Pseudobacteroides sp.: one gene and its partner. The protein of the gene in region 2 interacts with the protein of the main gene of each other region in a pairwise test. Links are inferred from orthologs where the notes say so. Each region holds a gene or a part of one and is shown on either strand. Other genes may lie near its edges.

The links. Proteins that work in one complex are often made in the same cells at the same time.
Region 1: the proteins of VIO64_RS08095 (region 2) and VIO64_RS01910 interact in binary tests that used the Bacillus subtilis proteins (3 or more experiments, as listed by UniProt). The link is inferred for Pseudobacteroides sp. from one-to-one orthologs.

What each region holds. Positions count from the first base shown.
Region 1 is NZ_DATCTU010000007.1:122,781-128,052, reverse strand. What follows is about bases 1,087-3,967. They hold VIO64_RS01910 (protein kinase family protein), read right to left. Parts: upstream 2,953-3,967; coding sequence 2,221-2,952; downstream 1,087-2,220. Other genes in these bases: VIO64_RS01895 (cation diffusion facilitator family transporter), read right to left, coding at 3,648-3,967; flgB (flagellar basal body rod protein FlgB), read right to left, coding at 3,237-3,605; VIO64_RS01905 (hypothetical protein), read right to left, coding at 2,943-3,212; VIO64_RS01915 (hypothetical protein), read right to left, coding at 1,932-2,207; VIO64_RS01920 (DedA family protein), read right to left, coding at 1,233-1,907. In the rest of the region: VIO64_RS01930 (ketopantoate reductase family protein), read right to left, coding at 1-542; more of VIO64_RS01925, read right to left, coding at 539-1,086; more of VIO64_RS01895, read right to left, coding at 3,968-5,060.
Region 2 is NZ_DATCTU010000045.1:51,368-56,675, reverse strand. What follows is about bases 752-3,668. They hold VIO64_RS08095 (anti-sigma regulatory factor), read right to left. Parts: upstream 2,450-3,668; coding sequence 2,054-2,449; downstream 752-2,053. Other genes in these bases: VIO64_RS08085 (STAS domain-containing protein), read right to left, coding at 2,917-3,668; VIO64_RS08090 (STAS domain-containing protein), read right to left, coding at 2,436-2,897; VIO64_RS08100 (ATP-binding SpoIIE family protein phosphatase), read right to left, coding at 1,008-2,048; VIO64_RS08105 (sensor histidine kinase), read right to left, coding at 752-997. Outside these bases: more of VIO64_RS08105, read right to left, coding at 1-751; more of VIO64_RS08085, read right to left, coding at 3,669-3,780; VIO64_RS08080 (chemotaxis response regulator protein-glutamate methylesterase), read right to left, coding at 3,797-4,867; VIO64_RS08075 (chemotaxis protein CheW), read right to left, coding at 5,023-5,308. UniProt on the Bacillus subtilis protein: Provides the crucial link between the upstream module (communication of environmental stress) and the downstream module (integration of the environmental signals with signals of energy stress) that compose the signal transduction pathway controlling the sigma-B factor.

The sequences.
Region 1 (5,272 bases), on a different replicon or contig from region 2:
AGCTTTGCCGTTTTAATCAAAGTATAGATTTTATTGAGCCTTTCGGATTTTCTGCCGTCTTTTTCCCCTAACATGGTGTTGGTAAATGAATTGCCAAATATAACACATCTTATTACATTGTCTTCTTTGCCTCCGCCTGCTTTGAAAGGATATCCAAAAAAATATTGGGTTGGCTTCAAATACTGTTCTATAAACTTTTCTTCGCCCGGTCTTATATTCTGAAGAAAAAACACATCTACTCCCTGAGAATTCTCTTTAAGTAGCTCCAAGACTGGAACGAGTTGATCACTCCCAACAGAAACCAAAATCAAATCATACTCTGATAAAAGTTTTGGATTATCAATGAATTTCGGCATATAGTGTACTCTATTTTCAGTACTCTTCGAATGCCTTGTATCAAGGCACTCAATTTCTATTCCTTCTTTTTCATAGAAGTCTTTTTTACCTTTTCGCACATAATGCGTCAATTCACAACCTATTCCTGAAAGTTGCCAAGCATATGTTGTTCCAATTACCCCTGTTCCAATTACCAAAATCCTCATTCAATCCGCCCTCCTTCACAAAAGTATCTGGATTTTCTTTTTGAGTTAATCAAATATACTACTGCATATAAACCTGATATAAATAATATTAAATCCTCATAAACATTAAACATTATTGATTTAGGTAGTCCTGTAAATGCCCACACAAGCAAAAGTAATAATAGCAACTTATTTATTTTTCCTTTTGCTGTACAAACAAGTGTTAGTGCCACTACAACTAATGGACACGGCATTATGAGTGTCACAATTGATGGATATCTGCCCCCTAATACAAAACTTAACACTGGATATAATGCATACAATAAAATAAACAATAACGTAAAAAGCCTTGGAATTTTCATCTTATGCAATTCAAACACCATATTTTTCTTTATTGAATCTACAAGAAATAATACACCGACAAGAATATATAAGGGACCTGCAAAAAACCGTCCAACAGCACTTTGGTCATAAACCCAAAAGAATATGATACCAACCCACGAAAAGACTACAAAAAGGCTGACTTTCAATGCGACTTGCATCCATTCTTTCCCTATAAACAAAGCCATAAGGACAAGGCTCATTAGCATTATAACCATAGGTATCTGCAACCACATGGTCTGCTGATTATAAGTAGAAATTACATTCCAAAACTGTTCCGCAGACTTCATTCTGCATTCACCCCACAATTCTTGTTTTATGCAACCGACCTTATTCTTCCTGTAGTGTAGCAGTTGTCTTTTCTCTTTTTGCATTAATAGCAGTAACAATTGCAGGAAGAAGCGATACAAAAATAATCCCAAATATGACGTAGGTAAAATTGTTTTTTACTACAGGGATATTGCCAAAGAAGTAGCCCCCAAACATGAATATCAATACCCATGCAATTGCTCCAACGGCGTTATAAATTGTAAACTTTACAAAATTCATTTTTCCTATTCCAGCCACAAATGGAGCAAATGTTCTTAATATAGGCAGAAACCTTGATAAGAGTATTGCTTTCCCACCATGCTTCTCATAAAAAGCATGAGCCTTATCAATATATTCCTTCTTCACAATCCGTCTGATAAATTTATACCTCGTACTTTCAAGAATCCGATTTCCAATTGTCTTACCAATGAAATAATTCAAAGTATTTCCGCCTATAGCTGCAATAATAAGAAGTATTAAAGCAAGCTTGAAATCCATTACCCCTGAAGCGCCTAGTGCTCCAATTACAAACAAAAGCGAATCCCCAGGAAGGAATGGTGTTACAACCAGTCCTGTCTCACAGAAAATTATGAGAAACAGTATCAAATATGTCCATGCTCCATAATCCTGCATTAGCTCTGCCAAATGCTTGTCTATGTGTATTACAAAATCAATCAATTGTGTTATTAATTCCATCTTGTCCTCCTCATTTGTTGACTACTATTCACCATTAAATAAATTCTTTAAAAAATTATCCGCAATTTGTTTGAAAAATCCCCTTATCACATTATCCGGAGAATCTCCAAATATAAAATTGATAATTCTCATGAATCCGTCATAAATCTGTGTGTGGTACTTGAATGCCAGGATTGCTGCGATAATTATCAAAACTATAAAAACGGCTACAATAAACAGGCAACCTGTAAGGAGCACCTTTAATGCCTTTTTGCTAAAACGATTCCGTTTCAGATAGTAAAGAATATCTTCAATATCCATATATTCACCACCTCTATGGTTTGCATCCAATAATTTTATAAAAATCCGTTTCCACTTCCTCAATCCTGCAATAGCGTTTTTCAACACCCATCAGCCTTTTCAGGAAGAGCCGTTCAGTATCAGAAAGCTCCAGCTCATCAAACCAGGGTCTTTTCTTACCATTTTCATAATCAAAAGATGAGTAATACAAATGCAGCAGGAAATCACCTAAAAAGGCGAAATCCATGTCTGCTTTGTATTTTCTATCATTAATCCAGCGGGCAAGTCCAAAATCCACAAGGTTTACATTTTCACCGTTATAAAGGGTATTAGGCACACGAATATCCCTGTGAACCACGCCTTTTGAGTGAAGATATTTCAACAATTCAATCAGTTGTCCTGCAATCCGGTATATCTCATCTTTTTCAAAAGCTTTCTTGTCAAGATAGATGATATCCTCAAAGGTTCTTCCCTCTTTGAATTCCAGCACATACCCATAGAAATGGGCATCCTCGATTTTATCAATGAACTGAGGAATGGATTCATGATGTAATTCTTGCAGTATTTCCTCTTCAAACCGAACCTTCCCCTTTGATTTTTTTAGCATGCCAGGCTTCAACTGTTTTAAAATAAACTGTTTTTGGCAGCATGAAACCTGATAACAAATGCCAAATCTGCCCTCGCCAAGGATTTCTATTATTTCATACCCTTTAATCTTTTCTCCCTGCCTGTAAATCCTGTCCTTATTAAACAGATTTAGGACCATGAGCTTTTGCGGCGATGACGGTCAGGATAATGGCCATTGTTCTGATTAGGATGGTATCCTCCCTGATTATGGCCATGGTGGTCTGAATAATGCCCGTCATGACGGTTCGAATATGACCTTGAATGCCTCTTTGAGCCGGTCAACGCATCAAATATCTTGCCAAGTATCCCTCCTGAACCATGCGGTCTTTTATAATACTCACCACCGTGATTATTGTTGGGGTAGTGCCCCTTGCTTCTTGATCTTGAAAAAAAACTCATAATAAAATCCTCCTCGATTATTTGTTATTTGCCTTCCTTTATAACCATCTTTAGCTTATCAAAGCCTGCCATTTGAACAAGTGCATTATACTTTATTGTATTTTTTGCAAGCTCGGCCATTTCGGCTTCGATGTCCACATTATTGCCGTCCAGCCTCATGCTTAGATTTTTATTTTCCTCTACAACCTTTATTTCAATCTGGTCAACATCACTTTTTTTGAAGTCCTTGCTATCCATCGCCTTTCTCAATTCATCCTCAAAAGATACGGATTTCCTTTTGTATCCCGGTGTGTCAACATTTGCAATGTTTTGAGCAATTGCTTCATTTCTTTTCCATGATGCATCCAGAGCCTTATGAATAATTTTTTTGCCGTCAAAAAGTTTATCCAGCATAGAGACTACTCCTTTCAATCATGAAATTTCAACATGCTATTTTCACCTATTCTCCTCAAGTGGTTCAAAATGTATGTGTACATTTTCCAAACGGTTCACATTTTTCCTCAATTCATTTTTTATTGTCCTTGATATCACTTCCAGCTTATCAACTGTAAAATCTCCCATTACACCGCAGTGCAAAAAGGTAGAAATCTTGTCTCCCTTGCTATAAAGCTTTATTTCATGACAATCGACATCTTCATTTATTTTACTAACAGTTTCACAGATGCTGGCAACAATTTCGCTTCTTGATTCAGTAATATCCTTTGTCAGTACTACTTCTTCAGCACATTCGAAATAGAGATTTACATTATCAATCCCCTGCATCGCCTGCTGAATCCTATTTGAAATAAGGTGCGACAATTCATGGGATTCTCTTAATGTAAGATTTTCTGTTAATTCTATATGTGCAGTAATATTTTTCTTGCCTTCGAGGTCATACACATGAATGTTATGAATATTGGAGCAATCCGGTATTTGTGAAACTATTTCCTCAAGAGTCAGATTTATATTCAAATCTGTAAGCTCTGCCCTACGATTTAGAGGAAAGGTGCTGACCATAATATCACATCTTTCTACTTTCTCGGAAATCCTCTCCCTGATTTCATGAACTATGGAATGAACTGCCTTGTGGCTTTGATTTGGATCTATCCCAACATTAACATCAATGTACTTAATTGCTCCCGATGGTCTAATTCTAATATCTGCAACCTGCAGGATGCCAGATATTTTACTGACTTCCTTCTCTATGATTTCTTTCATGCCTTTGGGTGCAGTATCAAGCAGTACATCAATTGTTTCCTTACCCAGCTTGAAGCTAACCTTTATAACAAGAAGAGCTACACCTAATGCCGCTATCGGATCTGCATACTTCAGTACTGGAATGTTGAAATAATCTCCTATACCAACAAAAATCAAGCCGACAATTACCACCGAAGAACTCCAGACATCACTGCTGAAGTGTAGAGCATCCGCTTCCAATGCCTGACTTCCATGCTCTTTTGCCGCTTTTTTTAGCACTTTAACTCTTGAAACATCCACGATTATGGAGATGATCATTGTTAAAACACCCCATTGAACTCCAATTAACTCTGCACCCTTTCCAAAAAACAGTTTTTCAACCGCTTCATAAATAATCCATCCACAGGTAATAAAAAGTAAAACTGTTTCTATAAGTGCTGAAAAGCTTTCAATTTTCCCGTGTCCATAGTGGTGCTTTGAATCTGCAGGCTTATCAGACACCTTAACCGCAAAAAATGTGATGGCAGCTGCACATAAATCCAAACCGGAATGTAATGCTTCAGATAGAATTCCCAAGCTCCCAGTAAAAAGACCCACCACTATTTTCATTGTTGTGAGAAAAACTGCTGCAAAAACAGAACTTAATGCTGCCTTTTGTTTGTCAATTGTCATAATCAGACCATCTCCCATATACTTTATAAATCAATTCTATAGAATAATTTTGGATTTTGCGCATGATTAAAACACTCCTTTGTCCTGATTCAATCAGACTTATTCAAATAGACAGCTAAGTCATAAGAATAAGCGTTCAAATCAGAATAATATCTATAGCATTATTATCCAAACTGCTAAAGATATCACTTCAGAGTGTTACACTACAAACT
Region 2 (5,308 bases):
TTTTCTCAAATAAAGGCATGGTTATAATTATTTCAGTCCCTTCATTTAACCTGCTTGACACGTCAATGGTGCCATGGTGTTCTTTTATTATTCCGTAAACGATTGAAAGCCCCAGTCCTGTCCCCCCTTCATCCAGATGCGTGGTATAAAAAGGATTAAATATCATACTTAAATTTTCTTCCTTAATGCCGCATCCATTATCCCTTACAAAAACAGATGCAAGATTATGGATTTTTGTTTTCGCCTGTACTTCAATACAGCCCTCAGATGCATTTTTCTTTGCTATCGCTTTTATAGAGTTTAGTATTAAATTTATAAAGACCTGCTCCAGTTGTTGTTTAGAACCATTTACTATATACTCACCCTTTTGTATGCTGTTTATAAATGTAATCTTATGCCTTATGACTTCGTTCCTAACTAATTTTAATGAATCATTCAAACATTCAAATAAATCAATTGGGCTGTATCCTACCTTTTCCTGTCTTGAAAAGAATTTCAGTCCATTTACGATATCCATTATTCTCTCAGTGCCCTTATACATAGACTTTAAAACTTCATCAAAGTCCTCTACCACAACTTGGACCCTTTGATCGTCTTCCATTACGATATGGTTTACTGCAATATTCCAATATTTTTGCAACAACTCTATGTTTGATCTAATAAAAGTCGTAGGATTATTGATTTCATGAGCAACACCGGCTACCAGATGTCCTAGTGAAACCATTTTATCAGCCTGCATCAATGCCTTTTCCTGTGCCTTTATTTTATCTAGCTGTTCCTTATTGGCCTTTTTCAGGTTTTCAAGAAACTTATTCTTTTCTTCATCATTTCTAATGAGGCTTTCATTGGATTTTTCAAATTCCTGAACAATCGCTAAAACTCCGGAATTAGTTTCCAAAAGCTCCTCGGTTAGCTTGTTTATTTCATCCTCAAGCCTCTTTTTTTCATCCATCATATATTTAAATAACAGATAACAACTTAAACAATCTTTTTTCATATTCATCGCCTTATATAAAAGCAACTAAAACAGTTGCATCATCATTTTCCTTGCCGAAGTCCCTCATAATAGAATTGGATAAAATAGCCGGGTTTTTTAGCAGTATTCCCGGATAGTTATCAATTCCCCACCTTGTGGAAATCCCATCCGAACAAATTACTATGGCAGCACCGCTATTGTAAATCCGCCTATGAACCTTTATACTGTTTACTTTACCGCCCAGTATACCGTTTGTAGGCATCATAATCTCAGTCCCATTCTCACCAATGTACCTTATGTCTATATTTCCTATTGAACAATATTCAAATTCTTTCTTAAACTTATCTATAATTATAATTCCCATTGTAGCTCCGCGTGTCGGTTTTAGTGCAGAATCAACAGCAAATACAATTTCAGTGAGGTTTTTGTGAATATTGTCTTCTATTATAGTTGCAGCTAATGCTGAAGCTATATGTGCTTCATGTCCGTGCCCAAGTCCGTCTATAACTGCAAAGATTTCTTTTCCCTTAAGGTTCTTCACATAATATGAGTCACCGTTGATGTTAAATCCACGATACGGCCTGCTCATTACACTTAGCTTTATCTCATCATTAAAGGGAATGATTTTGCCTGTTAACCACTTCTTCACTGTAACCACTGTACCTTCACATATTTCTTCAAAGGGGTACTTTAAATATTTATTTCTCTTAATATTCGAATAAACCTCAAATGAATCCATAAGCCTTTTAACAGCACCTAACCCAGTACCCATAGTGCCTTTTGTCGAAAATCCATCTCTTAATACTTCATCTACATCAGCTATCCCGGGACCTTTGTCTTTGGCAATGATCTCTATTCCCTTTCTACCTCCTTCGCAAAGTTCAGTAAATATTACTTTTCCATCAATAGCATTATGCTTAATTAAATTGGTGCACAGTTCGGTAACAGCAATAGAGATTTCGCCTATTTCATGCTGACTAAATCCCATATCCGTGCATTTTTGAGCTATACTCCGCCTTGCTGTTCCAATATCATACTCACCCCTGATGTCTAATATCTCTATTTTGATCACGCCCTCTACACCCATTTTTTGATTACAACTTTTGTCCCTTTTAAAACCTGAGAAGTTATTGATAAGTAATCCATAAGCCTTTTACTTCCCGGAAGCCCCAATCCCATACCCTTTCCGGTAGTATATCCTTCCCTCATAACAAGATCGATATCTTCAATTCCTGGCCCTTCGTCTATAAACGAAAACATAAGACCTTTTTGTGATCCGTTAGAGATAACTTCAATAACAACCCTCCCTTTTCCGGCATGCTCATAGATATTTCGAGAGAGCTCACTTACAGCAGTTATAATCCTGGTCTGATCCACCAAACCAAAATTCATATCTTTGGCTGCTTCTCTAGCTTTCTGCCGGGCAGTCACTATATCACGTTCCTCATTTATACAAACCTCACAAACTATCATCTTCTTCCTCTCCCGGCTGGTCATTCAGCTCGACCGCATTTTCCTCCATATACGCTGGTAAAGATGACTCATCAATTTCTTCTATGCCATGAAGTCTAATTTCTCTTTTAAGCTTCTCTATTCCTGATTCCATATCCAAGGCCGTATTGACACTTCCTATTTGAAGCCCCAGTTCAACCAGTGTGATGGCAACACAAGGCTTCATGCCTGTTATCATGATTTCAGCACCCAATAATTTTATCATCCTGGCTGTATCTGAAATAACCCTACCTAAAAATGAATCGATTATATCCAATACCGATATATCAATAAGGACCCCTACCGCTTTTGTCTTGTATATTTTACTCAAGATATCATGCTGAAGGTTTGCTACACTTTTGTCAGTCAAATCCCCTTGTAAGGATACAATAAGTATGTTATTAATTTTTAATATAGGTATCTTCTCCATTTATATCTCTCCAATATAACTAGTTCTTTCTAACTTTTACTACTCTATAATCCAGCATATCGTATGCCAATTTTATACCGTCTGCCATCAGAGCCCTAGTCACAACCCCGGACAAATCCACCCCAAGATGAACCATGGTCTGTGCAATGGCTGGGCTTATGCCAGTAATAATAATTTCTGCTCCCAATAATTTGGTGGCACTTGCTGTCTTAAGAAGGTAATTTGCAACAAGCGTATCTACAGCAGGCACTCCTGTAATATCAATAATTGCAACCATCGAACCTGTTGAAACTATCATTTCAAGAAGCTTCTCCATTATGAGCTGAGTTCTTTTACTGTCCAGTGTGCCAATAAGGGGTACTGCCAGAATCCTGTCCCACACACTTATTACTGGTGTGGACAGCTCCAACATATCCTGCTGCTGCCGCAAAATAATATTTTCCCTTTCCTTTACATAAAGGTCGAATGTAAATAACCCCATCTTGTCCAACAAATCGGACAACCTTATGATTTCTAAATTTAATGCAACAATATCATCACCGAATTTTTTTTGTAAAGCCTTAAAAACTATAGTCTTTAACGAATATATATACATGCTTATTTCAGTAGGAGTCATGCCTTTTGCTGCCGTTGTTTTGGAGTATAACTCCAACGATCTTTTTACATCATTTGAATCCATGGAACTTAATGATGCCTTTTCCTCTCTGACCAATTCGAGAAAAACGTTTGCAAGTTGTGTGCAGAAGCTTTTTACATCATTATCCGATAAAACACCCTTTTTTATAATTCTGTTTAACTTTATTTCCTTTTCCCAAAAATCTATAATATTTTCTTTTTCATGCACTAATACTTCCCATGTCTTTTCATTAATTTTAATGTCCATAACTTTCTCCATTCTCCTATCGCATTACTGCCCTTATTATTTCATTGGGAATTCTATGTGAGGGTGCAACTATCTCAGCACCTCCTCGCTCTATCGCCTCTCTAGGCATACCGAAAACAACTGCGGTTGACTCATCCTCTGCAATTGTTATGCCTCCAGCCTTTCTAATCTTAACCATAGCATCAGCCCCATCATCACCCATACCTGTCATCAAAACACCTATTACATTTTTACCTCCGTAGCATTCCAGCACAGACTCCATTGTGACATTTACAGAAGGCATAAATAATGTTTTGGGAGTACTGGTTAAGCGAATTCCCTCTTTTCTCACTACGAGGTGGTACCCTCCCGGTGCTAGAAACCCTTTACCGTTAATCACTTTGTCGCCTATTTCTGCCTCCTTAATATCAAACATGCTTGCATCGTTTATCCTCTTGGCAAAGGTTGATGTAAATGCTGGAGGCATATGCTGTACAATAATAATAGCTGCCTTAAGATCAGCAGGTATCATCGGTAGGACTTCCATAAGTGTGTTGGGCCCGCCGGTTGATATTCCAATAACCACAACCTTTGTTGCCACCGTTTTGATTGTAGTAGTTGAAGAACCTACTATAGACTTTTTGGGAACCGGTTTTATAATTTCTTTAGTTCTTGCAATCCTTCCTCTGATGGTGTTCTTCCTTGAGTATTTATAACCTGCCTTTACCTTTTCAATAATCTCTTTTCCAACTATATATATGTTTGAAGACACCGTTCCCGACGGCTTGGCAACAAAATCAAATGCACCAAGTTCAAGTGCTTCGAATGTGATGAGTGCTCCTTCCTGAGACAGTGAGCTTAAAACAATAACAGCAACATTAGGAAATTCATTAAGAATATGCTGCATAGAAGTAAGACCATCCATAAGAGGCATGTTAATGTCCATGGTAATTACATCCGGCATCAATTCTCTTGCCTTTAGAATAGCATCTTCACCATCTCTAGCAAAACCTACCACTTCCAAGCTGGAATCAGTTGAAAGTATTTCTTTTATAGCTTTTCTCATAAGTGCTGAGTCATCAACAATTAATACCTTGATTTTTACCATGAAGCTGCTCCTCCAATACATAAGATATCAATCATACTCAAATAATCACCACCTCCCCCTCCCAAAATACTTTTCAACTAACATCATTCATTTTGGGAGAGGAAAAAACCAATTGCAGTGCCTTTGCACCGGTTAATGGTGAGTTAAACCTGTAATTATACTGATGACTTCTTAGTCTTTCCTTTTACAGTCTCAGTCTTTTTTTCCGGCTCGACAATTGTATTAGGTTTTTCATTATAATTAAGAACCTTTCTAAGGCTTAGAATAAGTATCATTCTTTTACCGCTGTCAAGCTTCCCGACGCCCTCAATATACTCAGTGTCTATGCCGCTTGACAATATTTTAGGCGGAGCCTCAATAAAGCTTTTCTCAAACCTTAGCACCTCAGATACCGCATCAACTACAATACCTGTTTTTTTACCTTCCACATCCACTATAATG